DNA from 2 places in the Brevundimonas sp. FG8 genome. Region 2 is predicted to be linked to the other one. Evidence: predicted binding sites of a transcription regulator. Region 2 holds the regulator's gene; the other holds the start of a gene.
What was found. Region 2 encodes HrcA, which represses chaperone genes, less so after heat shock. Its sites were predicted from a motif close to GTTAGCANTCNNNNNNNNNGANTGCTAAC; they were not measured.
Positions count from the first base shown of each region.

Region 1: a site for HrcA is predicted at 3,979-4,007, ahead of groES (co-chaperone GroES). Genes of this name have one in related genera too.

Region 1 is NZ_JBMDIU010000002.1:466,918-481,085, reverse strand. It holds gene pgi (glucose-6-phosphate isomerase) at 1-1,366, shown strand, start outside; gene ACODRV_RS05945 (VOC family protein) at 1,367-1,729, opposite strand; gene ACODRV_RS05940 (YMGG-like glycine zipper-containing protein) at 1,885-2,307, opposite strand; gene ACODRV_RS05935 (tetratricopeptide repeat protein) at 2,466-3,917, shown strand; gene groES (co-chaperone GroES) at 4,057-4,344, shown strand; gene groL (chaperonin GroEL) at 4,402-6,048, shown strand; gene ACODRV_RS05920 (ATP-dependent nuclease) at 6,321-7,409, shown strand; gene ACODRV_RS05915 (3'-5' exonuclease) at 7,301-7,969, shown strand; gene ACODRV_RS05910 (hypothetical protein) at 8,304-8,915, opposite strand; gene ACODRV_RS05905 (serine hydrolase domain-containing protein) at 9,439-10,938, shown strand; gene ACODRV_RS05900 (MFS transporter) at 11,034-12,227, shown strand; gene ACODRV_RS05895 (hypothetical protein) at 12,282-12,431, shown strand; gene ACODRV_RS05890 (acetyltransferase domain-containing protein) at 12,439-13,611, opposite strand; gene ACODRV_RS05885 (TonB-dependent siderophore receptor) at 13,660-14,168, shown strand, end outside.
Region 2 is NZ_JBMDIU010000017.1:7,721-21,888, forward strand. It holds gene ACODRV_RS16860 (disulfide bond formation protein B) at 1-356, opposite strand, end outside; gene ACODRV_RS16865 (YqaA family protein) at 402-980, opposite strand; gene ACODRV_RS16870 (VOC family protein) at 1,123-1,563, shown strand; gene ACODRV_RS16875 (DUF6655 family protein) at 1,560-2,177, shown strand; gene ACODRV_RS16880 (DUF885 domain-containing protein) at 2,253-4,109, shown strand; gene ACODRV_RS16885 (zinc-finger domain-containing protein) at 4,343-4,576, opposite strand; gene ACODRV_RS16890 (hypothetical protein) at 4,633-4,887, opposite strand; gene ACODRV_RS16895 (ATP-binding cassette domain-containing protein) at 5,054-6,028, shown strand; gene ACODRV_RS16900 (Tat pathway signal protein) at 6,038-6,448, opposite strand; gene ACODRV_RS16905 (hypothetical protein) at 6,484-7,110, opposite strand; gene ACODRV_RS16910 (alpha-ketoglutarate-dependent dioxygenase AlkB family protein) at 7,189-7,896, shown strand; gene ACODRV_RS16915 (dienelactone hydrolase family protein) at 7,893-8,792, shown strand; gene grpE (nucleotide exchange factor GrpE) at 8,873-9,490, opposite strand; gene hrcA (heat-inducible transcriptional repressor HrcA) at 9,487-10,590, opposite strand; gene ACODRV_RS16930 (DUF1287 domain-containing protein) at 10,587-11,255, opposite strand; gene rph (ribonuclease PH) at 11,302-12,027, shown strand; gene ACODRV_RS16940 (hypothetical protein) at 12,109-12,480, shown strand; gene ACODRV_RS16945 (acyltransferase family protein) at 12,517-13,626, shown strand; gene ACODRV_RS16950 (CHAP domain-containing protein) at 13,696-14,168, shown strand, end outside.

The DNA of each region.
Region 1 (14,168 bases), on a different contig from region 2:
GGGCCGGGCCGTCCTGCACCCCGCCCTGCGCGCCGCCGAAGGGGCCGACTTCCACGCCTTGGGCGAAGCTGTGTCGAAGGAGGTCGACGAGACCCGTGACGCCATGGCGCAATACGCCGCCGACATCCGCTCGGGCGCCGAAACCGGCGGGACCAAGCAACCCTTCACGGCCATCGTCCACATCGGGATCGGCGGATCGGATCTGGGGCCGCGCCTGCTGTGGGATGCGCTGAAGCCGCTGGAACCGGCGATCGACCTGCGCTTCGTGGCCAATATCGATCCTCGCGACATGGCCGAGGCGCTGGCGGGGCTGGAGCCCGAAACGACGCTGGTGGTGGTCGTCTCCAAGACCTTCACCACGCAGGAGACCCTGGCCAACGCCGAACTGGCCAAGGCCTGGTTGGCCGAAAGCCTGTCACCGCGCCGGATGATCCGCCACCTGATCGGCGTCACCGCCGCGCCGGACAAGGCCAGGGACTGGGGCTGTGGTCGCACCTTCGGCTTCCGCGACTGGGTCGGCGGTCGCTATTCGCTGTGGTCGGCGGTCTCCCTATCGGTCGCAGTGGCGCTTGGCTGGGATGTGTTCGAGCGGGTGCTGGCCGGCGCCCGCGCGATGGACGACCATTTCGCCGAGGCAGATCTGGAGAAGAACGCACCGGTGCTGCTGGCGCTGGCGCAGGTCTTCAACATCGAGGGGTTGGATCGCCACGCCCGCACCGTCGCCCCCTACGCCCACGGCCTGCGCCGCCTGCCTGCCTTCCTGCAGCAGCTGGAGATGGAGTCAAACGGCAAACGGGTGAAGCGCGACGGCACGCCCGTCGACACCGCCACCGGCCCCATCGTGTTCGGTGAACCGGGCACCAACGGCCAGCACGCCTTCTTCCAGCAGATCCATCAGGGGCCGACCGTGGTTCCCGCCGAATTCGTGGTCGTCGGCCATACGTCGGCGACTGCGATGGACGACCGCGAGGGCGACGCGCCTCTGTGGTCCAACGCGCTGGCGCAAGCGCAGGCCCTGATGGTCGGCAAGACGGAGAAGGACGCCCGGGCCGAATTGATCGCAGCAGGCGCGTCGGAGGCCGAGGCGGACCGTCTGGCCCCGCACAAGACCTTCCCCGGCGACCGCCCGTCCTCCACCATCCTGATGGACGCCTTGACCCCCGAAGCCGTCGGCGCCCTTCTGGCCCTTTATGAGCACAAGACCTTCGTCGAAGGTGTGATCTGGGACATCAACAGCTTCGACCAATGGGGTGTCGAACTGGGCAAGGTTCTGGCCAAGACCATCCTGAAGGACGTCGAGGCGGGTGAGCCGTCAGCCGGCCTCGACCCGTCGACGGCGGAGTTGATGAAGCGACTGATGGTTTGATCAGTTCGCCGGCGGCTGCCACAGCTCAATAGCGTTGCCTTCGGGGTCATGAATGCGGGCGAAACGACCCATCTCGGGCGTCGCGTCCCATTCGTCCTTGGTGATGATCTCAACGCCCGCCGCACGCAATGACGCCAACAGGCCATCCAGATCATCGACCCGCAGGTTCAGCATGAAGGCCTTGTCGGCGGCGAAATAGTCGCTGTCAGCCTTGAAGGGGGCGAAGACCGTCGGCCCGGCCTGTTGGTCCCAGACGTAGACGCCCGGAGGCGCACCGACGCCCAGATGCTCGAGATACCAGGCCGCCAGGGCCTCGGGATCTTTCGAGCGGAAGAAGAAGCCGCCGATGCCGGTAACCGCCATGTCTTTGTCCTCCCTGACGGCGGCACCTTGCGCCGGGACGATGCTGGACGCCAGAGGACCGGCACACGGGAAAAAGGCGGGCCCCTTTTCAGGAGGCCCGCCTTCCTCGCCCACACGTCCGATCAATTCACACGAACGGACGGAAGGGTGTTCTGTTACCAGCGACGATCGTAGCGATAGTCGCGGCGTTCGCGACGCTCATCACGGCGGTGTTCGCGGTAGTCACGACGCTGCTCCCAGCGCGGGTCGCGGCTGTTGATGCCGTGCTCGCGTTCCCAGTGACCCTGGTTCCGGTAGCAGCGACCACCACGATAATAGCCGCAGTCATCGTCACGGTTGTTGCTGGCGGCGGCGCCGAGGGCCGCCCCGGCGAGGGCGCCGCCGACGACATAGGCGCCGTCGCCGTTACCCACAGCCGCGCCGGCGATGCCGCCGACCACAGCGCCGATAATGGCGTTACGACCGCTGTTGTCGCGGTCACGATCACGGCTCTGGGCCTCGGCCGGAGCGGCGGCCATCAGGGTCATGGCGCCGACCAGGGCCGGGGCGGCGAAAGCGATTTTCGAAAACGTCTTCATGGTCGGTTCCTTTCGAACGGGACCGGCGTCTCCGCCGGGTGTGAGGACCGTTATGCCGGTGGCAGCCTGAACCGGCCGGGAGAGAGGCGTTCAGTTTCGGTTCACCTTGCATAAATCGCTGTAATGTCGGCTGATGCCCGGAAAGGGAGAGGTCGGGCATGAAACGGCTGCTGGCGATCATCATGCTATCGACCGCTTCAGGACTGGCGCTGACGCTGGCCGCCGCCCCCGCCGCGGCGCAGGTGGTTCAACAGCCTCCACCGCCTCCGCCACCGCCGCCGCCGCCGCCTCCACCGCCTCCACCGCCTCCCGCGGTCGCCCCACCGGCCGATGTCCGTATCTCCGCGGCGACCGAAGTCGATCCCATCAGCGCCATCCTGCGGCGCGAAACTGATGCCGGAGCCGCCGCCGAAGCCTTGGTCGCGCTGGGGGTCGAACGCTACGGAGCCGGTGACGCCGACGGCGCGGTGGTCGCGTTGAAGGCGGCGGTCGAGGTGGTCGAGACCCGGCTGGGGCCGGATTCGAAGGTTGCGGCCCACCCGCTGGCCGTACGGGCGAGGCTGAAGCTGGAGACCGGCGACTATGTCGGCGCCCTGGCCGACATCGAACGCGCTTTGGCGCTGCTGGGCGAAGCGGGCGCCGACCCGCTGGAGCGGGCGACCCTCAGCTATGACCGCGCCCGCGCCCTGGACGCCCTCGGCCGCAACGAGGAAGCCGAGGCCTCGGCGCGCGCCAGTCTGGAGCTTCGCCGCGCCCATCTTGGCGAGGTGCACGAGAAGACCGCCGACAGCCTGAATCTTGTCGCCAACGCCCTGACCGCGCAGGGACGCCATGCCGAGGCCGATCCGCTGTACCGGCAGGTGCTGGGCATGTATGAAGTACTGTACGGACCGGACGACTTCCACGTCGCCATTGTTCTGTCGAACCTGGGCAACTCCCTGCGCCGCACCGGGCGGGCGCATCAGGCGGAGCCCCTGTATGTCCGCGCCGTGGACATCGCGGAGAAGGCGAACGATCCGGTCCTGCTGGCCCAGTGCCTGACCAACTACGGCTGGTATCTGCATGTGACCAAACAGGGCGAACGCGCCGAGGCGCCGTTCCGACGGGCGCTCGAGCTGGCGCTGGACATCGTCGGGCCGGACCATCCCTTCACCGGCAACGCCCGCGCCAATCTCGGCTACGCCCTGTCCGATCAGGGCCGCTGGACCGAGGCCGAGGCGCCGTTTCGGGAAGGACTGGCGGTCTATGAAGCAGGCGTGGGCGCGGACAGTCCCGATCTGCTGGACACCCTGACCGGCTATGCCGCCGTACTGGACCGGCTGGGCCGGGCGCCGGAGGCGGAGGCCCTGTACCAGCGCGCGCGCGCCATCGCCGCGGCCCACCTGCCCCCCGCCCACGCCACCGCGCTGTCCGGCGCCGAGCAGTACGCCGGCTTCCTGATCAACCGCGCCCGCTCGGATGAGGCGCTGGTGCTGGTCCGTGGGGGACTGGGCGATCTGCTGGGCCAGCAGGCCCGTGGTCGTGACTGGCGCACCCGCGTGCGCGGGGCCCGCCCGCTGTTCGCCCGCCAGGTCGAGGCCGCCTGGACCCTGGCCGCCGCGTCGGACTGACCCGCGTCACAAGCACCTCACCGCTTGACGTTCACGAGCCGCCGCCCTACCTCCCGCTCGCGTTAGCACTCGTGGCTGTCGGCTGCCAAAACGGCTCGCCGCGCCCGGGGGCTTCGAACTTCTCAAGGGAGATACACAAATGGCGTTTCGTCCGCTCGGCGACCGCGTGCTCGTGAAGCGCGTTGAAGAAGAATCCAAGACCAAGGGTGGCATCATCATCCCCGACACCGCCAAGGAAAAGCCGCAGGAAGGCGAAGTCGTCGCCGTCGGCGCCGGCGTCCGTGACGACAGTGGCGTTGTCCAGGCTCTGGAACTTAAGGCCGGCGACCGCATCCTGTTCGGCAAATGGTCGGGCACCGAGATCAAGATCGATGGCGAAGACCTGATCATCATGAAGGAATCGGACGTGCTGGGCGTGCTCTCGTAAGCACCCGCGTCTGATCGCCTAACTCCAGAAATTCATACAAGACAGGAGCTGCCGCCAATGGCCGCCAAGATCGTACAGTTCAACACCGACGCCCGTGACAAGATGCTGCGCGGCGTCAACGTGCTCGCCAACGCCGTGAAGGTCACGCTGGGGCCGAAGGGCCGCAATGTCGTGATCCAGAAGTCGTTCGGCGCCCCGCGCTCGACCAAGGACGGCGTTTCGGTCGCCAAGGAAATCGAGCTGGAAGACGCCTTCGAGAACATGGGCGCCCAGATGATCCGCGAAGTCGCGTCGAAGACGAACGACAAGGCGGGTGACGGCACCACCACCGCGACCGTCCTGGCCCAGGCCATCGTTCAGGAAGGCCTCAAGGCCGTCGCCGCCGGCATGAACCCGATGGACCTGAAGCGCGGCATCGACAAGGCGGTCACCGCCGTCCTGGCCGAGGTCAAGGCCAGCTCCAAGAAGGTCACCTCCAACGACGAGATCGCCCAGGTCGGCACCATCTCGGCCAACGGCGACGCCGAAGTCGGCGGCCTGATCGCCGAAGCCATGGCCAAGGTCGGCAACGACGGGGTCATCACCGTTGAAGAAGCCAAGACCGCCGAAACCACCGTCGACATCGTCGAGGGCATGCAGTTCGACCGCGGCTACCTGAGCCCCTACTTCATCACCAACGCCGACAAGATGGAGGCCCAGCTCGAGGAGCCGCTCATCCTGCTCCACGAGAAGAAGCTGTCCTCCCTGCAGGCCATGCTCCCGATCCTGGAAGCCGTGGTCCAGTCGGGTCGCCCGCTGATCATCATCGCCGAGGACATCGAGGGCGAGGCCCTGGCCACCCTGGTGGTCAACAAGCTGCGCGGCGGCCTGCGCGTCGCCGCCGTCAAGGCGCCGGGCTTCGGCGACCGCCGCAAGGCCATGCTGGAAGACATCGCCATCCTGACCGGCGGCCAGGTCATCTCGGAAGACCTGGGCATCAAGCTGGAGAACGTGACCCTGGACATGCTGGGTCGCGCCAAGAAGGTCACCATCACCAAGGACGACACCACCATCGTGGAAGGCGTCGGCGAGAAGGCGGACATCGAAGGCCGCGTCGCCCAGATCAAGGCCCAGATCGAAGCCACGACCTCGGACTACGACAAGGAGAAGCTGCAGGAACGTCTGGCCAAGCTGGCCGGCGGCGTCGCCGTCCTGCGCGTCGGCGGCTCGACCGAGGTCGAGGTGAAGGAGAAGAAGGACCGCGTCGACGACGCCCTGAACGCCACCCGCGCCGCGGCTGACGAAGGCATCGTCCCGGGCGGCGGCATCGCCCTGCTGAAGGCCTCCAAGGTCCTGGCCGACGTCAAGGGTGACAACGCCGACCAGACCGCCGGCATCGCCATCATCCGTCGCGCCCTGCAGGCTCCGATCCGTCAGATCTCGGAAAACGCGGGCGTCGAGGGTTCGATCGTCGTCGGCAAGGTCCTCGAAAGCACCGACGCTTCGTTCGGCTTCAACGCCCAGACCGAAGAGTACGGCGACCTGGTCAAGATGGGCGTCATCGACCCCGCCAAGGTGGTCCGCACCGCCCTGCAGGACGCCGCCTCCGTGGCCGGCATCCTGATCACGACCGAAGCCGCCGTGGCTGACGCGCCCAAGAAGGGCGGCGCCGGCGCCCCCGACATGGGCGGCGGCATGGGCGGCATGGGCGGGATGGACTTCTAACGAAGTCCAATTGTCATCCTGGCCGAAGGGCGGCGCGAGCCGCCCGGAGCGCCGGGACGCTCAGACTGAAAACGAAGAAGGCGCCCCGGGAGACCGGGGCGCCTTTTTTGTCCGCTACGTTCCCAGCAACTCCTCACTTTCGACCAGACGCATCGTCACGGTCGGACCTACGCTTCACGGCGACAAAGTGTAGGTTGTGAGCCACCACCACCATGAGCTACTGACCACGAACTTGGTGGGTTCTGACACGATCCGTAAACTTCGGGCGAACAATGAAGATCAGCAAAGTCCGGATTAAGGATTTCCGAGGCGTCAGCGACTTAGAGCTTCAGCTCGACGAAACGACCGTCATTTTTGGGGCGAATAACACCGGGAAATCGACCGTGCTTGCCGCAATTCATGCTGTGCTGAGCCGGGCGGCAGGGCGGAAATCTGGAATCTTTAGCGAGTACGACTACCGGCTAGACGGCGACGGGGTGCCGACGGATTCTCCACCTATCGAAATCACCCTCACGTTTACCGAAGGCGAAGCTGACGAATGGCCTGATGCAAAGGTTCAACAGCTTGGCAACGTGGTCGGCATTTCGCCGAACGGGCTTCAGATCGTCGCTCTCAAGGTCACCGGTAAGTACGACGACGCGCTCGATATGTTTACGTCCAACTTCGAGTTCCTAGACCCCGCCGGTAACCCGCTCCCGCCGAACGGAACGGCCGTTCGGAGGCTCCAACAGATCATACCCGCATTTTATCTCGCGGCCTTAAGGGATGCTGGGAAAGAGTTTAGGGCTGGCGCCCCGTTCTGGGGGCCATTCGTCAAAGCGTTGAAGATTGATCCTAGCGTCCGCCAGCAGATTGAGGATCAGATCGCAGCGCTCAATCAGCAGGTGCTCGATGCTCACGAGGGGTTCGAGACCGTAAAGCAGAGCCTCTCGAAATCCGCAAAACTGGTTCCCTTAGGGGGCGGAGATGCGCCGGTTAGCATCGAAGCTTTGCCAAACCGGGTTTTTGACATCCTAGCAAAGACCCAAGTTCTTCTTTCCGGGGCCTCCGGCGCTGCACTGCCATTAGCTCAACATGGCGAAGGCACTCAAAGCCTCGCAGTGATGTGCCTATTCGACGCGTTCTTGGACGCGAGGCTCATTGGTGAGTTTGGAGAGGGAGCCGTACCAATTCTGACCTTGGAAGAACCAGAAGCGCATCTCCATCCGGCAGCTGCTAGGGCAATCCTCAGGATCGTGAGCAGATACGTCGATTGTCGAAGGCATTCTACGATCTTGAAGGCCTCCAAATTGACGGAGCTGCTGTCGCAGCGAACGCTTCAGCTTTCGAAGGCAGCGCCCTTCGAGCCTTCGCCGATCTAGCCGCTGCAAAGCAGGGCCTTACTGGCACGACGAGCGCCTACCTCGCCGTCTCTCTCACGGCTTTGGCGGACCGACTGGACTTCAGATCATTCTGTGATGCGACCTTCAGGTGGTGCGATGCGCTTGAGAATATCGCGTTCGATACTGAGGGACATTTCGCGGACTATGCCGATGAGAAAAATACTTGGGGCACGTTGGTGAGCGAGATCGAAGGCCAGTTTGGCTCTGCCAGCACCACCTTGAACGTTTTGCTCCAAGAACTGGACATGCGTTCAAAGACACCGTCCCCTTCAAAAGACGCTGTGCCTTGTTTCACCATCCACGCTTCGAAGGGGATGGAATTCGGACATGTCTATCTCGTGGCAATGGTTGATGATCAACTACCTAGCTGGGCCGCAGTTAAGAAGGGGCCGGCTAGCACCGAGATGCAGGAAGAGCGGCGCAACTGCTTCGTGGCGATTACGCGCACTGAAGAGAGTTTAACGCTGACCTATGCTGACCGGATGAACGGGTGGGATAAGCAACCGTCGCGCTTCTTAAAAGAAATGGGTCTTGTCTAGCGCGGGGACCGCGCTGATGTTTTGAGCCACTCGCTTCGGCGAAGTGGGAGCCCGGAGTCGCTTGCGCCTGAGGTCACACGGACCTTCCCAAGACCCCGGGCGTGAGGCTGGCCAAGACCGTGGCCCGACGTTGATTACTGCGCGCCGTCCGTCGGGTCGCCGGGATAAACGGATATGGGGAGGTGAGAGTCCCTCTCCCCGCAGGGGCGGAGGTCAGACGGTGTCTGGGGCGGGTGCCCGTCTACTCTTCTTCGCCCTGCGGGCTTCGCAGGGTTCCCCTTCCCGCGAAGCGGAAAGGTGATGCGGTGTTCATGACGGGCGGTCTGTTCCCGCGTCAGGAACCGTCCGGGCCCTTGGCGTTCGCGGGCGGGGCGGGGGCGGCGTTGAGGACGGCGATGCGGGCGTCCTGATCGGCCTGTGGGGGAATGCCCAGCGCGGTGCGGAGCGAGTCCGGGACCAGATCGCGATCATAGGGGTCGAGCGTGGGGGGACCGTCTGGCGTCTTTCGCGTCTGGGTGCCGTAGATTTGCGCCTTGCCGGTCATCTGGAGATAGCGATCAAGCGTCGCCGCGGCGATCCAGGCGCTTTCACTGTCGCCCCGGGCGAGGGCGGCGACGGCGAGGCTGTGGGCCAGCAGATAGTCCTCGGGCGTGGAGCCGTGCTGGAAGACGAAGGCGGCGGCGCGGTAGTCCCGCGCCGTGCGCAGGGCGCCGGCCTCGAGAAGGGCGCGGGTGCGGCGGCGACGTTCGGCGTCCTCGGCGATCATGGTCTGGAGGAAGGCGCGGTCGCGGAGGCGTTCGGGGGTCATGCCGTGACGCACGGCCTGATCGGCCTCAAGCATGGCGGCCATTTCGGGGTTGTCAGAGGGAGTTGGGTCCTGCGCCCGGCCCGGTCCGGAGACCAGCAGAACGGCGGCGATGACGAAGGCGGGCAGGATCAGGCGCATGAGGCTCTCCGTTGCGGGAAGGCGCGCGATTGCCGGTTGGGCTTTGCACCCGGATTGCAGGGACGAAACAATCGGGCGGTTCGGGCGATTGGGAAGGAAGGGCGCCTGTGCGGCTTCAGGAACCCCTCCACCCTTCTTCGCCCTGCGGGCTTCGAAGGGTCCCCCTCGCCGCAGAGGGGGGGGTAGGACATCCGGAAGTTCAGCCGAATTTCTGAGGCGAACCGCCCGGAAATCAGCGGCTTGTAAAAAACAGTTCGCCATCTGCCGGCGGGGCCTTCGGGGGCGTCGACGGCGGCACTGGCCCGTGAGGCGTGGGCGGCATAGGCCCATGACGGCCAGCGCGCTTCGTCGGGCGACTGGCGGACCTGGGTGTTTCTGGCCGGGCGGATGCGCTGGTCTGGGCGATCACCGAGCTGTCGCGGCCCCGGTGGGAGGGGCCCCGGCTGACGCAGCTGTAAGCGCCACAATGCTGACCATATTCGCTACAAGTGTAGCGCTACATTTGTAGCGAAAGGGTGTGCGTATGCGGGCGGGTTGGCAGAGGGCGGCGGTGGTGATCGCGGTGGCGATGACGCTGGGGGCGGGACAGGCGGCGGCCCGGCAGGCGGCTTCCGCCCCCGCTCCGGCGGCGCAGGTGGAGATCCTGAGCAGCGCGCAGCAGGCCGAGATCGACCGCTATGTGCTGGCCGAGATGGAGCGGCAGCGGGTTCCGGGGCTGGCGGTGGGGATCTATCTGCAGGGGCGGCCGGTGCTGATGAAGGGCTACGGGCTGGCCGATGTGGAGTGGGCCGCGCCGATGGGGCCGGACACGCGGATGCAGACCGGCTCGCTGGGCAAGCAGTTCGTGGCGACGGCGATCCTGAAGCTGGTCGAGGAGGGCAAGGTGGCGCTGGACGCGCCGCTGAGCCGGTACTTCCCCGAGGCGACGGCCAGCTGGGACGGGGTGACTGTGGCGCATCTGCTGTCGCACACCTCGGGCATCGGCTCGTATGACAATCCCGAGCTGATCGGGCCGGGCGGGCCGTTCGACATCCGCCGGGACTACTCCGAGGACGAGCTGGCGACGGCGATCGCGGCCCTGCCCAACGCATTCGAGGCGGGGAGCCAGTGGAGTTACAACAACGCCAACTATGTGCTGCTGGGCATACTGATCCACCGCGTGACGGGGCAGCCCTACGGCGACTATCTGCGCGATGTGTTCTTCGCCCCGTTGGGGATGAGCGCGACGCGGGTGATCTCGGACACGGACGTGATCCCGCGCCGGGCCTCGGGCTATGAGATGCACGCCGGGCGGCTGAGGAACCAGGCGTGGGTGTCGCCGACCTTCAACTCGACCGCCGACGGGACGATCTACACCACGGTCGAGGACATGGGCCGGTGGGAGCGGGCGCTGGTCGAGGGCGGGCTGGTGTCGCCGGCCTCGCTGGCGACAATGTGGACCGTCCAGCCTCTGGCGGACGGGACGCCGAACCCCGGACGGTACGGCTTCGGCTGGAAGATCGACACGATGCGCGGCACGCGCCGGATCATGCACAACGGGTCTTGGCAGGGCTTCACCAGCAGCATGACGCGCTATCCGGACCGGGGCGTCACGGTGGTGGTGTTCGCCAATCTGGACACTTCGGGAAACCCGGCGCTGATCGCGCGGATCGTGGCGGGACTGGTCGATCCCACGCTGATGCCCGGACCGGCCCCGGCCCTGCCAGACGACGCGGCGCGGGCGCGGAAGGTGCGGACCTTCCTGGCGAAGGCGGCGGACGGCGACGATCTGAAGGCGGAATTCGTCGAGGGCAGCCCCTACGAGCACAGCCCCGAACTGGCGCAGGAGCTGCAAGGCTCCCTGCCCGCCGGCTGGCGCGAGGCGCCGATGATCCTCGTGCAGGACCTGACCCGGCCGGACGGCAGCGGACGATACGGCTATCGCGTCGGGCCGGAGGGGAACACCCGCCTGCTGACCGTAGCGCTGGCGCCGTCGGGGCGGGTTCAGGGCTTCGGCGTCGGGCCGGACCCGGACAACCGCTAGGGCGCGCCCAAGGGGAGGCGCGGTCTGGACCGGGGCGGCGGCGGGGTCCAGAAGGGGCGCCTCCCCCCCGACGTCGCCTCCCCCCGTGCTCGCCCATGTCCGCTTCCCACCGCCTCGCCCCCGTATGGATCATCGCGGGCATTCTTCTGTTCGCCGCCTGCCTGAGAGGGCCGTTCACGGCGGTCGGGCCGGTGCTGGACGTCCTGCAGGGCGCGTTCGGCATGGGCGCGAGCGCGGCGGGCGCCCTGATCACCCTGCCGCTGCTGACCTTCTGCCTGGTGTCGCCCTTCGCGGCCGGGATGGCGCGCGGGCTGGGGCTGGAGCGGACCCTGTTTCTGGCGCTGGCCCTGATCGCCGGCGGGATCGTGGCGCGGTCCGTCGGACCGGTCTGGAGCCTGTATGCGGGCACCGCCCTGCTGGGCGCCGGCATCGCCATCGGCAACACCCTGTTGCCCAGCCTGCTGAAGCGGGACTTCCCTGACCAGATCCCCCGGCTGACGGCCCTGTATGCACTGACCATGGGACTGGCGTCCGGGCTGGCCTCAGCGGTGGTGGTGCCGTTGACAGAGGCGTTCCACTGGCAGGCGTCGCTGGGCGCCTTCATCGCCCTGCCCGTCGCGGCCGCCCTGCTGTGGCTGCCCCAGTTGCGGCGCACGACCGGACCGGCCGCCGCCACGCCGGAACCGACGGAGGCCGTCTCCCTCTGGCGGTCGGGTCTGGCCTGGCAGATCACCGTCTTCTTCGGGATGAACTCCTTCCTCTACTACGCCTTGGTCGCCCTGCTGCCGTCGATGCTGATCTCGCGCGGGTTCGCGCCGGAGACCGCCGGCGCCCTGCACGGGGTGATGCAGGTGGCGACGGCCTTCCCCGGGCTGCTGCTGGCGCCGCTGGTGAAGCGGCTGAAGGATCAGCGCGGGCTGGCCGCCGGTCTGGCGGTGCTGATGTCGGGTTCAGTTCTCGGGCTGCTGGCGGCGCCGTCGCTGGCGGCCCTCTGGGTCGCCCTGTTCGGCCTGGCCAACGGCGGGACCTTCATTCTGGCGCTTGCCTTCGTCGGCCTGAGGACGACCTCGTCCGGCCAGACCGCCCGGCTGTCCGGCATGGTGCAATCGCTGGGCTATATGCTGTCGGCGATGGGTCCGCTGGTCGCCGGCGCCCTGCATGACTGGACCGGCGGCTGGACCGCCTCCCTGACGACCTGCCTGCTGCTGTGTCTGGTGCTGGGCGGTCTGGGTCTGGCCGCGGGTCGCGATATTCGACTGGACGGATCAGCGGCGACGCCCGGGTCATGACGGAACGCCGGGTCCGTCCCGATCATTGAGTCAGGGTCGTAGAAGGAGCCGGCCATGACCGAACCGAAGACCCCGCTGAGCGAAGAGCTTGAGCACCTGCGCCGGGACGCCGAGGCCATGGAGCGGCCCCAACGGGAAATTCCACTGCCGAAAGACGAGGACGATGATGACGGGGTCGGCCCGGTAACCGGCGTCGTCCCCTGACGATTGCCTAGAGGTACTTCATCCACCACCGACCGCTGCGGCGTTTGATCCCGGCGAACCAGCGGCAGGCGAACCAGCTGGGGATGGCCGCCACGACGGCGATGCCCCAGACCCATGCGACGTTCGGCACGCCGAAACTGTCGCCATGGTTGGGGCCGAAGGCGGCGAGGCAGGCCTTGTAGGCCAGATGCAGGCCGTAGAGGTGGATCAGGTAGAAGAACAGCGGCGCACTTCCGTACACGGACAGAAGGCCGATCAGGCGAAGCCATATAGCCTCGAACGTCGCCAGCAACAGGGCGCCGATCCCGAGGGTGAGCAGCAGGAAGTCGGCGGACGGCGGGTATTTGGTCAGGTTCAGCACGCTCATGACCGTGTGCAGCGGATCCGGATAGACCGACCAGGGCAGAGGCTCGCCATAGACATTGATCGCCCGCAGGACCGCGAACAGGGCCAGCATGCCCAGGCCCAGACCGATCAGACGACGACGACGCGTTCCCGCCTCGCCCGCGAACCACGGGCCGATCCCGTAACCGAGCGCCGCCACGCCGATCCAGGGCAGCAGGGGGTAGGAGGTGCGGATGCGCTGATCCCACGGCAGTTCGATGAAGCCCCGGTCGTGCAGGATCGCCCACAGGGCATGGCCCGGCTGGTCCGGCGCGAAGGTGATCGGGTCGAGCAGGTTGTGGCCCAGCACAATGACCGCGCCGACGGCGATCAGGACCGGACGCGGCAGCCAGACGAGGGCTGACAGGGCGATCATGGACAGGCCGATGGCCCAGATGACCTGAAGGAAGATCGTCGGCGGCGAGAGGTCGAAATTCCACGCGAAGCTGACCACCGTCAGCTCCAGCACCACGAGGAAGAGGCCGCGCTTGAACAGGAAGCCGGAGGCCGCGGGCGGTCCGCCCTTCTTCGACCCGTAGAGCCATGCGCCGAGCCCCGTCAGGGCGACGAAGATCGGCGCGCACAGGTGGGCCGACAGGCGGGTGAAGAACAGGGCCGGAGAGGTTTCCGTCACGCTCATCGGGTCGCTGACCTGGGCGTGGAAGAAGAAGAACTCCCGCGCATGATCGACCAGCATCAGCAGGATGACGAAGCCTCGCAGGGCGTCGATAGAGGCGATGCGGGCGGTGATCGGACCGGCGGGAGGCACGGGAAGCGAGGCGGTTGACAGCGACATGGGAGAGCGTCTAGCCGTTACGTAATAACATTACAAATGGAGTTTCCCTTGTCCCTGCTGACGAGTTGCGCGGGTCTGTGCCTGCTGGCCGCCCTATCCCCCGCGCCGGATGCTCCGACCCCGGACCAACAGGCGGCATCGCTGGACGAGATCGTGGTGCTGGGCCGCCGGACGCCGCGCGATGCGACCCTGGGCGCGGGCGGCGCGACCGAGCGCATGTCCCAGTCCAGCCGGTCGATAGAGTCGGACCTGATCGAGGCCGTGGGCGCGACCCGGCTGGCCGATGCGCTGGAACTGGTCAGCGGCGTCAGCCAGCAGAACAACCGTGGCGGGGTGATGGACAATTTCGCCATCCGGGGCTTCCTCGGCACACCCGACGGCGGCGCCGAATATTACGTCGACGGCTTTCTGGCCAACCGGGGCATGGCCCCGCCGCGCGATCCGGCGACGGCTGAACGGATCGAGATCCTGAAAGGCCCGTCGGGCGCCCTGTTCGGCGACATCGACCCGGCGGGACGGGTCAACATCGTGTCGAAGACGCCCCGGTTCGAGACGGA
Region 2 (14,168 bases):
ATGCTGGCCAGATCCACCGAACCGCCGCCCATGCAGGTCGCCGGCAGGCTCCACCACTTCAACTCGCCGCCCATGTGGAAGACGGAGGTCACGGCGCCCGTGGCGAAGATCACGGCCAGCAGGAAGGCGGCGATGCGCGGAGTGCCCCGGCTGCCCCGGCTGAGCAGGTGCCACAGGGTCGCCACCAGGGCAACGGCGGCGGCGCCCCAGTAAACCTCGCGCGCCTTCAGGCACAGATTGCAGGGAGAGATGTCCCAGATCACCTCTGACGCATGGGCGAAGCCCAGCAAGGCCAGCGAAGCGGCCAGGGCGAATGCGGTCCACCACCGCGTCAGGAGTCGGTACAAGCCTCTCATCGGACGACGTTCATAGCCGGGCCGGAGGCGTCCGTCGATTGGCGTTTAGAAGAGCAGCTTCACCGCCGCGAAGGCGCCGATCAGCACGACCAGTCCGATCACCGTCCACAGGGCCAGACGCTTCTCGACCATCTCGAGCATGGCCGGGCCCCATGTCTTCAGAATCCAGGCTTCCAGGAAGAAGCGTCCGCCGCGCGTCACAACCGACGCGGCCACGAACGCCGGGAAGCTGAAAGCGGCCAGACCAGAGGCGATGGTCACCAGCTTGTAGGGGATGGGCGTCAGGCCCTTCACCAGAATGACCGCCAGACCCCATTGCTCAAACCAGCGTTTGAACTCCTCCAGGCCCTCGGCATGGCCCAGCACGCTCATCAGCCACAGGCCGACATCCGTCAGGAAATAGCCGATCGCATAGCCCGCGATGCCGCCCAGCACCGAGGCCACGGTGCAGACCCCGGCGTAGAAATAAGCCTTCTCCGGCCGCGCAAGAATCATCGGCGCCAGCATCACATCCGGCGGAATCGGGAAGAAGGAGCTCTCGGCGAAAGAGACCACCGCCAACGACTTGGTGGCGTGCTTGCTGCGGGCCAGCGAGAAGACCCAGTCGTAAAGCTTGCGAAGCATCAATCCTCCGGCGGAAAAGCCGAGCCACCGCCTCTAGCCGATCCGGGCGCCCCGCGCATCCGCCGAAACGCCTGTTGAGTCGCCGTCGCGTCGATCCGCCGCTATAAGGCCGCCTTCGCCCTCCCCCGGCCCCGGAATTTCCATGCGTTATCTGCACACCATGGTCCGCGTGACCGACCTCGACGCCTCGCTGCGCTTCTGGTGCGACCTTCTGGGTCTGCAGGAGATGCGCCGGATGGAGAACGAGAAGGGCCGCTTCACCCTGATCTTCCTCGCCGCACCCGGGGACACGGCGCGCTCCGAGGCTGAACGCGCCCCCGAGGTCGAACTGACCTACAACTGGGATCCCGAGACCTACACCGGCGGCCGCAATTTCGGCCATCTGGCCTACAAGGTCGATGACATCTACGCCGCCTGCCAGAGGCTGGCCGACGGCGGGGTGACCATCAATCGTCCGCCCCGTGATGGCCACATGGCCTTCGTACGGTCGCCGGACGGCATCTCCATCGAGCTGCTGCAGGAAGGCGAGCCGCTGACGCCCGCCGAACCCTGGGCCTCCATGCCCAACACGGGGAACTGGTGATCTTGAGAGCTTTCGCCCTTCTGCCTGTGGCCCTGCTGGGCCTGGCGGCCTGCGCCTCCACATCCGAGACCTATCCGTCTCGCTCCGCGACGGAGCAACTGCTGATCGCCCGCGCGGCGGATCGGGCGGTCGAGGGCCTGACCCTGCCGATCCCGGCGGGCTCCCGCGTCTTCGTCGATGACACCTATTTCCGCGCCGAAAGCAGCCCCTACGCCGTCAGCGCCATCCGCAACGCCCTGTCGGACGCCGGCTACGCCCTGGCCCCGAGCAAGGCCGAGGCCGACGCGGTGTTTGAACTGCGCATTGGCGCCCTGTCGCTGGAGCAGATGCGTCGCGTCTTCGGTCTTCCGGACATGCGGGTGCCGATCAACGAGACCTTCAACGTCGTCTCGATCCCCGAACTGTCAGTCTACAGCCGCCGCGACCGGATCGGCGTGGCCGAGTTCTCGGGCTTCCTCTACGAGCCCAAAACGGGCGCCCCGCTGGGCGGCGTCCTGCCGATGACCGGTCAGTTCCGCATCCGCAGCCACAAGCTCTTCATGATCCTGACCTTCGGTCAGCAGAGCGTCGATCCCGGTGAGCGCGACCCCGGCGACAGCTGGCGTCAGTTCTAGGGCTTCGGGCGCATGCTGGTCTTGCGCCCACGCATCTGACTGTTGAAGGTCGCACCCTCAGTTTCGGAGGGTTTCATGCGTCGTCTGCTCGTCTCCACTGTCTGCGCCGTCGCCGTGCTGGCGGGCGCGCCTGTTGCGGCCTCGGCCCAAACCCCGGCGCCCGCTTCCGCCGACGCGGCGATCCAGACCGAGGACGCCCGACTGGCGGCCTTCTTCGAACAGGCCTGGCAGGCGCGGATCGCCCTTTCGCCGCAGACCATGACCTCGCTGGGCCTCAAGACCGACTACGACCGGCTGGACGACACGACCGACGCGGCGGCGGAGCGCTCCCTCGCGCTGGCCGAGAGCCAGCTGGCGCAGATGAAGGCTCAGTTCGATCCCGCTCACCTCAGCGCCGACAGCCGGATGTCGATGCGGCTGTTCGAGTACGGCGTCGAACAGGCCCGGCTGTCGAACCGGTGGCGCGACTGGGGCTATCAGTTCGCCGCCAACGGCAATCCGACGACCAGCCTGCCGGTCTTCATGATCAACAACCACCGCGTCTCCAGCGTCCCGGACGCAGAGGCCTATGTCTCGCGCCTGCGCGACAGCGAGCGGGTGATGGGCGAGATCGCCGCCGAACTGCGTGACCGGGCGTCCAAGGGCGTCATCTCCCCGAACTTCGTGTTCGAGCCCTCCATCGCCAACACCCGAAATATCATCACCGGCGCGCCCTTCGACGGCGGCGCGGACAATCCCGTCTGGGCCGACTTTCAGCGCAAGATCGGCGCTCTGGAGACGGATCAGGCGACAAAGGACCGTCTGCTGGCCGAAGGCCGCGCGGCCCTGACCGGCGAGTGGAAGCGCGGCTATGAAGGCGTGCTGACGGCGCTGGCCGAGGTGCAGCAGCAGGCGGCGGCCATGCCGAACCGCGACGGCGGGGTCTGGCGGCTACCGGACGGCGAGGCCTACTACAACGCCCGCCTGCGCCTCTCGACCACCACCGACCTGACCGCCGACCAGATCCACGAGATCGGCCTCGGCGAAGTCGCGCGCCTGCAAGGCGAGATGCAGGTCATCATGGATCGCGTCGGCTTCACCGGCTCGCTGCAGGAGATGTTCACCCTGTTGAAGACCGATCCGCGCTTCCAGTATCCGAACACACCGGAGGGCAAGGAGCAGTATCTGACCGATGCCCGCGCCTTCATCGCGCAGGTGATGGAGGCCGCGCCGCGCTGGTTCAGCGACCTGCCCGAGGCCGCGCTGGAGGTCCGGGCGGTCGAGGCCTGGCGCGAGTCCACCGCCAGCATCGCCTTCTACAACTCTCCCGCCCCCGACGGCTCACGTCCCGGCATCTACTATGTGAACCTGTCGGACATGACCCAGGTGCTGAAGCCCCAGATCGAGGGCATCAGCTACCACGAGGGGGCGCCGGGCCATCACTTCCAGATCGCCTGGGCGCAGGAGATGCAGGGCCTGCCGTCCTTCCGCCGCTTCGGCGGCTACGGCGCATACGCCGAGGGCTGGGGCCTGTACGCCGAGCGTCTGGGCAAGGAGATGGGCTTCTATCAGGACCCTTATTCGGACTTCGGCCGCCTCTCGACCGAGCTATGGCGCGCGGTGCGTCTGGTCACCGACACCGGCCTGCACGCCAAGCGCTGGACCCGCGAACAGGCGATGGACTATTTCCGCCAGAACTCCCTGCTGTCCGAACGCGACATCCGGAAGGAGGTCGAGCGCTACATCACCAGCCCCGGTCAGGCGACCAGCTACAAGATCGGCGAGTTGAAGATCATGGAGCTGCGCCAGCGCGCGCAAACGGCGCTGGGCGATCACTTCGACATCCGCGACTTCCACGCGGTCGTGCTGGGTTCGGGCTCGGTGCCGCTCGACGTTCTGGAGACCCAGATCGACGGCTGGATCGCGGCGGGCGGGGGCGCGCCGCAGACCTGATCATGGTTCAAAGCCCTCCCCCTCGATGGGGGAGGGTTGGGTGGGGGTGAATGCACGGTCATTTCGGAGATGGAGCGGAAGGCGTCATCGACCTCTCCGGACGCGCCATCACTTCAATACCGAGCCCTCACCCCCATCCCCGACCCTTCCCCCATCGAGGGGGAAGGGAGAAGCACGACGCGTCGCGGGGCCGAAGTCCGACGTCCCCAGGAAGCCGGCCTGATAACTAGAAGTCAGTGCGCTTCCGGCGGGCGGGCGGCCGGGCTGTGGTATTCGCTCTCGGCCTTTTTCTTCGTTTGGCTCAGCACGAAGCGGCGGTCGCAGTAGCCGCACTCGACGAAGTCGTCCTCGCCCATATCCATGTAGACGAGCGGGTGGCCGAGGGGGCCGCCTCCGCCGTCGCAGGCGACGCGCTTTTCCGTCACCACGATTTCTTCGGCGGGGGGAATGATGGCGGAGGGAGGCATGGCGCGACCTTGGTGCGATGGGCGTAACGCCTCCCTATGCGGCCCCGCCGCCGCCGTCAAACCGCAGTGGGCTGACGACGGAAGACGCGATCAATGAACGCCTTGCGTTTCCGGAACAGACTCCAGCCCAGCGACCCCGCCGCGACCCACAGGCCGATCTCGCCGACCGTCGCGGCCGGAACGCCGTACCACAGGGATTCCTGCAGGCTCAGCACATCCATCCGCTGCAGGACGACGACCGCGGCCGAGGCGCCGTACCCCAGAACACAGGCCGTCAGGGCCGAAAAACCGATCATCTTCGTGCGTGTCATTTGAACTTCTCCGTCAAGGAAACTATCCAGAATGACAAGCTTCCTAGACATAGAGAGGCGTGCTGTCAAGCATCATTGACACAACGACAGGCACCCTTGTCTCCGGGCGCCTTGGCGAGAGCCCGCCTCGCGCCTACTTAGGCCCGTCCCTGTTCGAAAGCCGCGCATGTCCCAGACCGAAGCCCTCCCCGAAAACGCCATTGAAGTTCGGGGACTGGAGAAGACCTACGCCGGCACCAAGAAGGCCGCGCCGAAGACCGCCCTGCGCGGCGTCGATCTGGTCATCCCGCGCGGCTCGATGTTCGGTCTTCTGGGACCGAACGGGGCGGGCAAGTCGACCCTGATCAACATCATCTCCGGCATCGTGAACAAGACCGGCGGCACGGTCTCGATCTGGGGCCGGGATATCGACAAGTCGCCGCGCGACGCCGCCGCCGCGCTGGGCGTCGTGCCGCAGGAGATCGTCGCCGACGTCTTCTTCACCCCGCGCGAGGCGCTGGAGGTGCAGGCGGGCTTCTACGGCGTGCCGAAGAATGAGCGCCGCTCGGACGAACTGCTGGCCGCACTCGGTCTGTCAGACAAGGCCAACGCCTATGTGCGCGCCCTGTCAGGCGGCATGAAGCGCCGTCTGATGGTGGCCAAGGCGCTGGTCCACAATCCGCCCATCCTCATCCTCGACGAGCCGACCGCCGGGGTCGATGTCGAGCTGCGCCGTCAGCTGTGGGAGTATGTCCGCAAGATCAACGCCGAGGGCGTGACCATCCTGCTGACCACCCACTACCTCGAGGAAGCGCAGGAACTCTGCGACACCATCGCCATCATGAACCGGGGCCAGGTGGTCGCCTGCGAGCCGACGTCGCGACTGCTGCGCCGCCTCGACACCCGCAATGTGGTGGTGACGCCCGAGGGCGAACTGAACGGCCTGCCGACCGTCGAGGGCTTCGACGTCGTGCCTCGCCCGAACGGCGCCTTCGCCATCAGCTACAAGAAGGGCCAGTCGTCGGTTGAGCACGTTCTGGCCGCTGTCCGCGCGGCGGGCGTGACCATCGCCGACATCTCGACCGAGGATCCGGATCTGGAGGACGTCTTCCTGGCCCTGACCTACGGCGATGCGAACCAGGTCGACCCGACGAAGGACTGAACCGGAGGCTCAGACCACCATCACCGTGCCGATGAGCAGCCGGACGCCCGCCCGGCCCATGACGGTGTTGGTGGCACCCTGCAGGGCGGTGACCAGACGTTCGATGTCCGGCGGCGCGCCGGGCAACAGGGCCGCGGCCTGTTGCTGCACCACCTGCGCATAGGCCGCGCGCAGACGCGGTGCGGACTGGGCCACGCGGGTACGCAGGGCGGCGTCCGGCGTATCCACCCCGACCTCGACCGTCATCACGCCCAGCCCTCCGCCGGGGCGGCGCACATTGCCCGTCACGGTCGGCAGGCCGAGATAGCTGTTGCCCGACGAGCTTCCTCCACCGCCGGATGCGGCGGCAGGCGAGGCGACGGCGGTGGCGGCGACACCCGCCAGAAGCGGGGCGAAGCCGAGAAGAGCGCGACGTTCCATTCGCCTCCTCTGGCACGACCTGCTTTAAAACCGCGTTACGCGCCGGGCAGTTCGGGATGACGCCGTCGCGCTTCATCGGCGGGCAGGGCCTCCAGAAGCCGTCTACCCTCCACATCCACCACCGCGATGATGCTGGACACCTGATCCCACGGACAGTCGCCCGTCCGCCGCCGGACCTCCGCCCTGACATACAGCTGCGCGCCGTCCGCGGCCCAGGCGATCCCGTTCGTCGCCACATCACTTTCGGGCGCGGCCGCGCAGCCGTTCAGCCGCACCAGCTCCGCCACGGCCACGCGATGACTGTCCGCCCGCTCGGCGCCGCGACCATTCGAGGTCACATCGAACACACGCACCCGACCCAGTGCGGCATTGCCCGGATCATTGATGAACAGCCGCTGCGACCCCGGGGCCCACGCCGCCCGCGCGGGCAGGCCGATGCGCGCCAGCGCATTGCGATTGAAGAAACCCGCGCTCACCAGAACCTCGCCGTCGCCCTTCGACACCAGCCGCATGGAGCTGTTCGGCGCCGCCACCGCGCTCTCATGACCGGCTTCAAGCACAGACAGTTCTGTCGGCTGGGGCGCGCCCGGTCCTGACGGTTCGCCGGAGCCGCAACCCGCGAGGATCAGACCGAGGGCGACAGGGAAGAGGGCGCGGGTCATCGGCAAGGCTTAACGGCTGGACCCGACTTCGTCACCCGTCGCCTTCCGCCCGACCGCGCGGCTCCCTAGAACAGGGTCATGACTCCGCAGCGCGAGATCGACACCGGACTGGAGGGCTTTCGGCTGTGGCCGGGCGCGCTGGACTCCGACGCGCAGGCCGCCCTGCTGGGGGACCTTCGCACGGCCGTGGCGACCAGCCCCTTCTACCGACCCGTCACGCCCGGCGGCCGCCCCTTCTCGGTCCGGATGACCAACCTCGGCCCGTTGGGCTGGGTGTCGGATCGCGACGGCTATCGCTACCAGCCGACCCACCCGATCAGCGGGGAGGCATGGCCGCCCATCCCGCCGGTCCTGCTCGACCTGTGGCGCGACCTGACCGGCTGGCCCGACCCGCCCGACGCCTGTCTGATCAATCTGTATCGCGACCAGGCCAGAATGGGCCTGCATCAGGACCGGGACGAGGCCGACCTGAACGCGCCGGTCCTGTCGGTCTCGCTGGGCGACACCGCGATCTTCCGGATCGGCCCGGCGGCGGGAGGACCGACGCGCTCCATCCGGCTGGCCTCCGGCGACGTCTGCGCCCTGACCGGTCCCGCGCGGCTGGCGCGGCACGGGATCGACCGGCTCCTGCCCGGCTCCTCGACGCTTCTGGAAAGCGGCGGGCGGATCAATCTGACCCTGCGCCGGGCGGGTCCTTGGCACGCGGGACTTCACGGCAATCGTGACTCGACGCCGGAGAAGGCCGCGCCCACTGTCCAGCCACCAGAAAACGGAGCCCGCCCATGACGCTGATCCGCCCCGAAGGTCCGCAGCCCGAAGACATGATCCTGAACCGCCGCACTCTGGGCGCGGGCGCCGTCGGAGGCCTGTTCTTCGCCGGCTACGCGCCCGCCGCCCTCGCGGCGCAGGCGCGGCCGGTCACCACGGACAGCGCGGGTCTCGAAACGGCGGACGTGACCTATCCGGCCCCGGACGGCTTCGACCTGCCCGCTTTCGTCGCCCGCCCGGCGGGCGAAGGCCCCTTCCCGGTCGTCATCGTCGTGTCCGAGATTTTCGGCGTGCACGAATACATCCGCGACATCTGCCGTCGTCTGGCCAAGGCCGGCTACGCCGCCATCGCCCCCGGGTTCTTCAACCGCGTCGAGGATCCGGCCCCGCTGACGGACATGAGCCGCATCATGCAGATCGTCTCGGCGGCAGGCTATGAGCAGGTGATGGGCGATGTCTCGGCCAGCCTCGACTGGGTCAGCCAGCAGCTCTGGGCCGACAGCGACAAGGTGGGGATCACCGGCTGGTGCTGGGGCGGCAAGGTGGTCTGGCAGGCCTGCGCCCGCTTCGCCATGCTGGACGCCGGAGTCGCTTGGTACGGCCGTCTGGCCCCCGCGCCCAACGCCACGCCGGCACAGACCGCCGCCGGCCAGCCCTGGCCCGTCGATCTGGCCGATGATCTGAAGTCCCCGGTGCTCGGCCTGTACGGCGAGGCCGACACCGGCATCCCGCTCCCCAGCGTCGAGACCATGCGCAGCGCCCTGGCCCGCGCGGGCCAGACCTCCAGCCAGATCATCGTCTATCCGGGCGCCCCGCACGGCTTCCACGCCGACTATCGCGACAGCTATCGCGCCGACGCGGCCGCGGACGGCTGGTCGAAACTGCTCGCCTTCTTCGAGGCGCGGGTGAAGTGAACAGTGTCAGTGAGTAGTGAGTAGGAAGAACACCGGCGACCGCCGCAGCCTTCCCTTCTACTCACTACTCACTTTTCACTTCAGGCCTTGCCGTCGAAATTTCCGCCGTTTGTCTGGGCGGCGGCATAGGCCGCATTGCCTGCCGCGGCGCCGGAGCCCTTGGCGGCGACCACCACCATGGCCGGGCGCACGGTGCGGCCGAACAGGGCGTACCCGGCCTGAAGGGTCTGGATCACCTGACCGCCCTGAACCGTATCCGACGGCTGCTCCATCATCGCCTGATGCAGATGCGGGTCGAAGACCTCGCCCGGCTCCGGCGCGACGCGCTTGAGGTTGTTGGCCTCGAAGGCCGAGAACAGGGCCTTCTGGGTCAGTTCAAGACCCGAGACCAGACCGGCGGCGGCGCCGTCGGCTTCCTTGGGCGCGGCCTGGATGGCGCGCTCCAGATTGTCGGCCACCACCAGCAGATCGCGCGCGAACTTCTGGATAGCGTAGGCGCGCGCATCGTTGTTCTGGGCCTCGGCCCGACGCTTGGTGTTTTCCGCCTCGGCGACGGCGCGCAGGGCGCGGTCCTTCCACTGGTCGCGCTCGGCGATCACGGCGTCCAGCGGCGCCAGATCATCGCCCGCGAAGCCCTCGGCCTCGCCGATGTCGGCGTCCAGTTCGGTTTCCGGTTCGTAGTCGGGAGTGTCGTTCACGTTTCTTGTCCGTCCAGCATCCGGCCCAGCACCCGGGCGGTATAGTCCACCAACGGGATGACACGGGCGTAGTTCAGTCGCGCGGGGCCGATGACGCCGATGGCGCCCAGCACCCGCTGTCGGCCGCTCATATAGGGCGCCGCGATCACGGCGGAACCCGAAAGTGAAAACAGTCGCGTTTCCGCGCCGATAAAGATGCGGACACCCTGGGCCGAGGACACCCCGTCCAGCAGGCCGATCAACTGCTCCTTCTGCTCCAGATCGTCGAACAGGACGCGGACCTTTTCCAGATCCTCCATCGCCCCGGCGTCCTGCAACAGATTGGCGCGTCCCCGCACGATCAGGGCCCGTTCGCGCTCCGCACCACCGGACCAGGCCGCAAGTCCGTCCTCGACCAGTCGGGCGGCGGTCGCATCCAGCTCGCGGCGGGCCAGATCCAGCTCGGTGCGCATCTCGGTGCGCGCCTCATGCAGCGGGCGCCCGCGCAGCCGGGCGTTCAGGAAGTTCGACGCCTCCTGCAGGGTCGAGGGCGTCACCCCGGCCTTGAGCGGCATCAGCCGGTTCTCCACCGTTCCGTCGTCGCCGACCAGCACCGCCAGCGCCTGATCATGGCCCAGCGCGACGAACTCCACATGCTTGACCCCGGCGTCGCGCACCGGGCTGGCCACGATCGAGGCCCCGCCCGCCAGGCCGGACAACAGGGACGACGCCTCGTTCAGCGCCTCCTCGAAACTGCGTCCCCCATGCTTTCCTGAATGGGCGGCCAGCCGCGCATCAATCTCGCGCCGCTCCTCCGTCGAGATGTCGCCGATCTCCAGCAGGCCGTCCACGAACAGGCGCAGTCCCGCATGGGTCGGTATCCGCCCCGCCGAGGTGTGCGGCGAGGCCAGCAGCCCCGCCAGTGTCAGGTCCTGCATGGTGTTGCGGATCGAGGCGGGCGACAGGCTGATCCCGCTCAGCGACAGGGTCCGCGACCCCACCGGCTCGCCGGTCTGCAGATAGCTTTCGACAATACGGCGGAAGATGTCGCGTGCGCGCTGATCCAGCCCGGCCAGCCCGCCGGCTTCCAGCGCCGTCGAGGTCAGAAGGGGCGACTTCATGCGACGCTCCCCGACCAGCGGTAATGGCCGTGCGCCGCCCGACGGAAGCCCATCGGCCCCAGACCGTGCTGGACCACGCCCCGCCCGAAATTATGCAGGATCAGCGGTCGTTTCCCGCCCCGGGTCACCAGCGCGATATGCGTCGTCCCGCTGGCTTCCCGCCAGGTCAGGATGTCGCCCGTCTCCAGTTCCCCGGGGAAGGAGGCTCCATCGGTCTCGCGATCCTTCGCCCGCCAAAGCTCGCCTCCGGCCCGCTGGAAGTAGGTCTCCAGATTGGGCACCCGGCGGTGATCGATGTTGACGTCGGGCCGGGCCAGCCCCCAGGTCGCCGGATAGGCGTCGAACGCCTTGCTCATGTCCTCGTGGACCAGCTTCTGAAGGTCTAGACCCAATCCGTCACGGGCGGCCCGCACGATCACATCACAGCAGGCCCCGGTCTTTCGCGGCAGATCACCGCCGGGATAGGTCAGCGCGCGATAGCCGGCGTCATAGTCCGTCGTGACGCCCAGCTGATCCTGCGCGGCCCGGGCCATGGCGGCGGGCGTGCCCGGCGCCGCATTGATCCGCAGGCGGCCCGTGCAGGCGCCGAGCGGCAACAGTCCGGCCAGTCCCCCGGCCAGCAGGAGACGTCGATCGATGCGCGGGGCGGGGGCATACAGGCTCACGGTTTCAGGATAAGCACCGCCGCGACCGCTTCCAAGGACTACCGACATGACCACGCCCCGCCATTCCAACCGCACCCCCGAACAACTCCGCACCGTGACGCTGGAAACCGGCGTGAACCGCTATGCCGAGGGCTCCTGCCTGGTGACCTTCGGCAATACCAAGGTGCTGGTCACCGCGACCGTGGAAGAGAACGTCCCCGGCTGGATGCGCGGCAAGGGTCAGGGCTGGGTCACCGCCGAATACGGCATGCTGCCCCGCGCCACCCACACCCGGGGCCGTCGTGAAGCCGCCGCCGGCAAGCAGACCGGCCGCACGCAGGAAATCCAGCGCCTGATCGGCCGCTCGCTGCGCGCCGTCGTGGACCTGAAGGCGCTGGGCGAGCGTCAGGTGGTTCTGGACTGCGACGTCATTCAGGCGGACGGCGGCACCCGCACCGCCGCCATCACCGGCGCCTGGGTCGCCATGGCCAGCGCCTTTGACTACCTGCGCGCCGAGGGCGTGATGAAGACTGATCCGATCCTCGATCAGGTCGCCGCCGTCTCCTGCGGCGTCTGCAACGACCAGCCCGTGCTGGATCTGGACTACGAGGAAGATTCCTCCGCCGAGGCCGACAGCAATTTCGTCCTGACCGGCTCGGGGACCATCGTCGAGATTCAGGCCACCGGTGAAAAGCGCGGCTTCTCGCGCGCCGAGTTCAACCGCCTGTTCGAACTGGCCGAGATCGGCTGCGGCGAACTGTTCGCCCTGCAACGCGCCGCTCTCGGACGGTAAGCTGCGCCGTACAGGCGTGCGGGGTTTCATCGTTCGTCGAAAGCGGGCATCGTCATTTTTCCACGTCATGGGGAGATGACGATGCGCCTGCCGATCCTTCTGTCCGCCGCCGTCCTGCTGGTCGCCGCCTGTAGTCAGCAACCGGCCGAACCCGCTGCTGGAGCCGGGGCCGCCGGCCCTGCCGCCGAGGCGACGCCCGATCCGGTCATGCCCGCCGACGCTCCGCCGCAGGAAGAGACCACCGCCCCGACGGAGGCGTCCTCCATGTCCTGCACCCTGGATCAGGGCGCGGACGGCGCTGCCGAATTGGCGGCGCGCTGCACCCGCGTCAGCCCGGCCAGCCATCCGCCGTGCAATCCGGACAACCCCTGCCAGATGATCCAGGACGAGATTGATCGCTCCTGCGCCATGTACGGTCCGGGCGAGACCAAACCCGCCGAGTGCGCCGGTTAACCGTTTCGCGACCTGGGCGAGTGTACGGTCACGGGCATGACGCCCGTGGCCACGCCCCCCGATCTCCGCGCGCTGACGACGCTGCGCTTCCTCGCCGCCGCCTGGGTGGTGCTCTACACCGCTTGGGAGCACCTCAACGTCGGGTTTGAGCCGACGCTGGTGAGCAAGGGCTATCTGGGGGTCGAGGTCTTCTTCGTCCTGTCCGGCTTCATCCTCAGCCACGTCTACCTCGAGGCGGCGGGGACAAGGCGCTATTCTCACGGCAGCTTCCTGTGGGCGCGGATCGCGCGGGTCTATCCGCTGCATCTGGTGACCCTCGCGGGCATGGCCGTTCTGGGGATCGGCGCCGGTGTCGCGGGGCTCGCCGTCAGTGACAGCCTGACCGACTGGCGCGCCCTGCCCGCCCACCTGACCATGACCCATGCCTGGGGTCTGGCCCCGTCGTCCGCCTTCAACCACCCGTCGTGGTCGATCTCGGCGGAATGGTTCGCCTATCTCAGCTTCCCGGCCTACGCCTTCGTCGCCTGGCGTCTGAAGGACCGTCCCGTCGTGGCCACCATTCTGGCCGCCGTCGTGGCCTTGGGCATCTACGCCGCCTTCCAGCCGCTGGCGGGCTTCTCCCTGACGGAGGCCACCTTCCGCTGGGGCGCGCTGCGCATCGTGCCCTGCTTCCTGCTGGGCTGCGCCCTGTATCTGATCTACCGCCGCGCCCCCATTCCCCACGCCGGGCTGGTCGCCCTGTTCAGCGGCGCGGGCGTCATCATCAGCGCTTCGCTGGGCTTGTGGGACCCGATCACCGTCCTGTTCGCGGGCGGCCTGATCCTCGCCCTGGGCTCGCTGGCCAACGAGAAGGCGGGCGTGCTGGCCTCGCCCTTCGGCGTCTATCTGGGCGAGATCTCCTACTCGATCTACATGGTCTGCGCCCCGGTCCTGCTGGTCATGACCAATGTCGCGGCGCGCCTGACGGGGGCCGACGACAAGAGGTTTCACATCATTGTGTGGCTGGGGGTCGTCGCGGCGATTCCGGTGGCCGCCATGCTGACCTACCACCTCGTCGAACGCCCGGCCCGCACGGCTTTGCGCGGGCTGGCGAAGCGCAAGAGCTCAGGTCAACCCGCGACAGAAGCGCGCACCCCGTTCGCCTGAAAGGGGACTTCAACACCCGCAAACTATCCGTTACGGGTTGTTTCAGGTCAGTCGGGATTAAGCCTCAGCATGTTCAAACGGCTCAAAGCCGCCGCGGTTGCGGCGACCCTCGGAATGTTTGTGCTGGGCGCTACCGCTCCCGCAGCCAACGCCGGAGAGCCGTACTGGCAGTGCGTGACCTTCGCCCGCATGTTCTCGGGCATCCAGATATTCGGTGACGCCGTCACCTGGTGGCGCCAGGCCCAGGGCCGCTTCCAGACCGGCCAGTCGCCCCGCACCGGCTCGGTCCTGTCCTTCGAAGCCAACGGCCGGATGAGCCGTGGCCACGTCGCCGTGGTCTCGGAAGTCCTGACCCCCCGCGTCATCCGCGTCACCCACGCCAACTGGGGCGGCAGCCGCGGCAAGGTCGAGGAGAACGTCACCGTCGTGGACGTCTCCAGCAGCAATGATTGGACGGCCGTGAAGGTCTGGTACAACCCGATCAATGACCTCGGCACGACCGTCTATCCGACCAACGGCTTCATCTATCAGCAGGCGCCTTC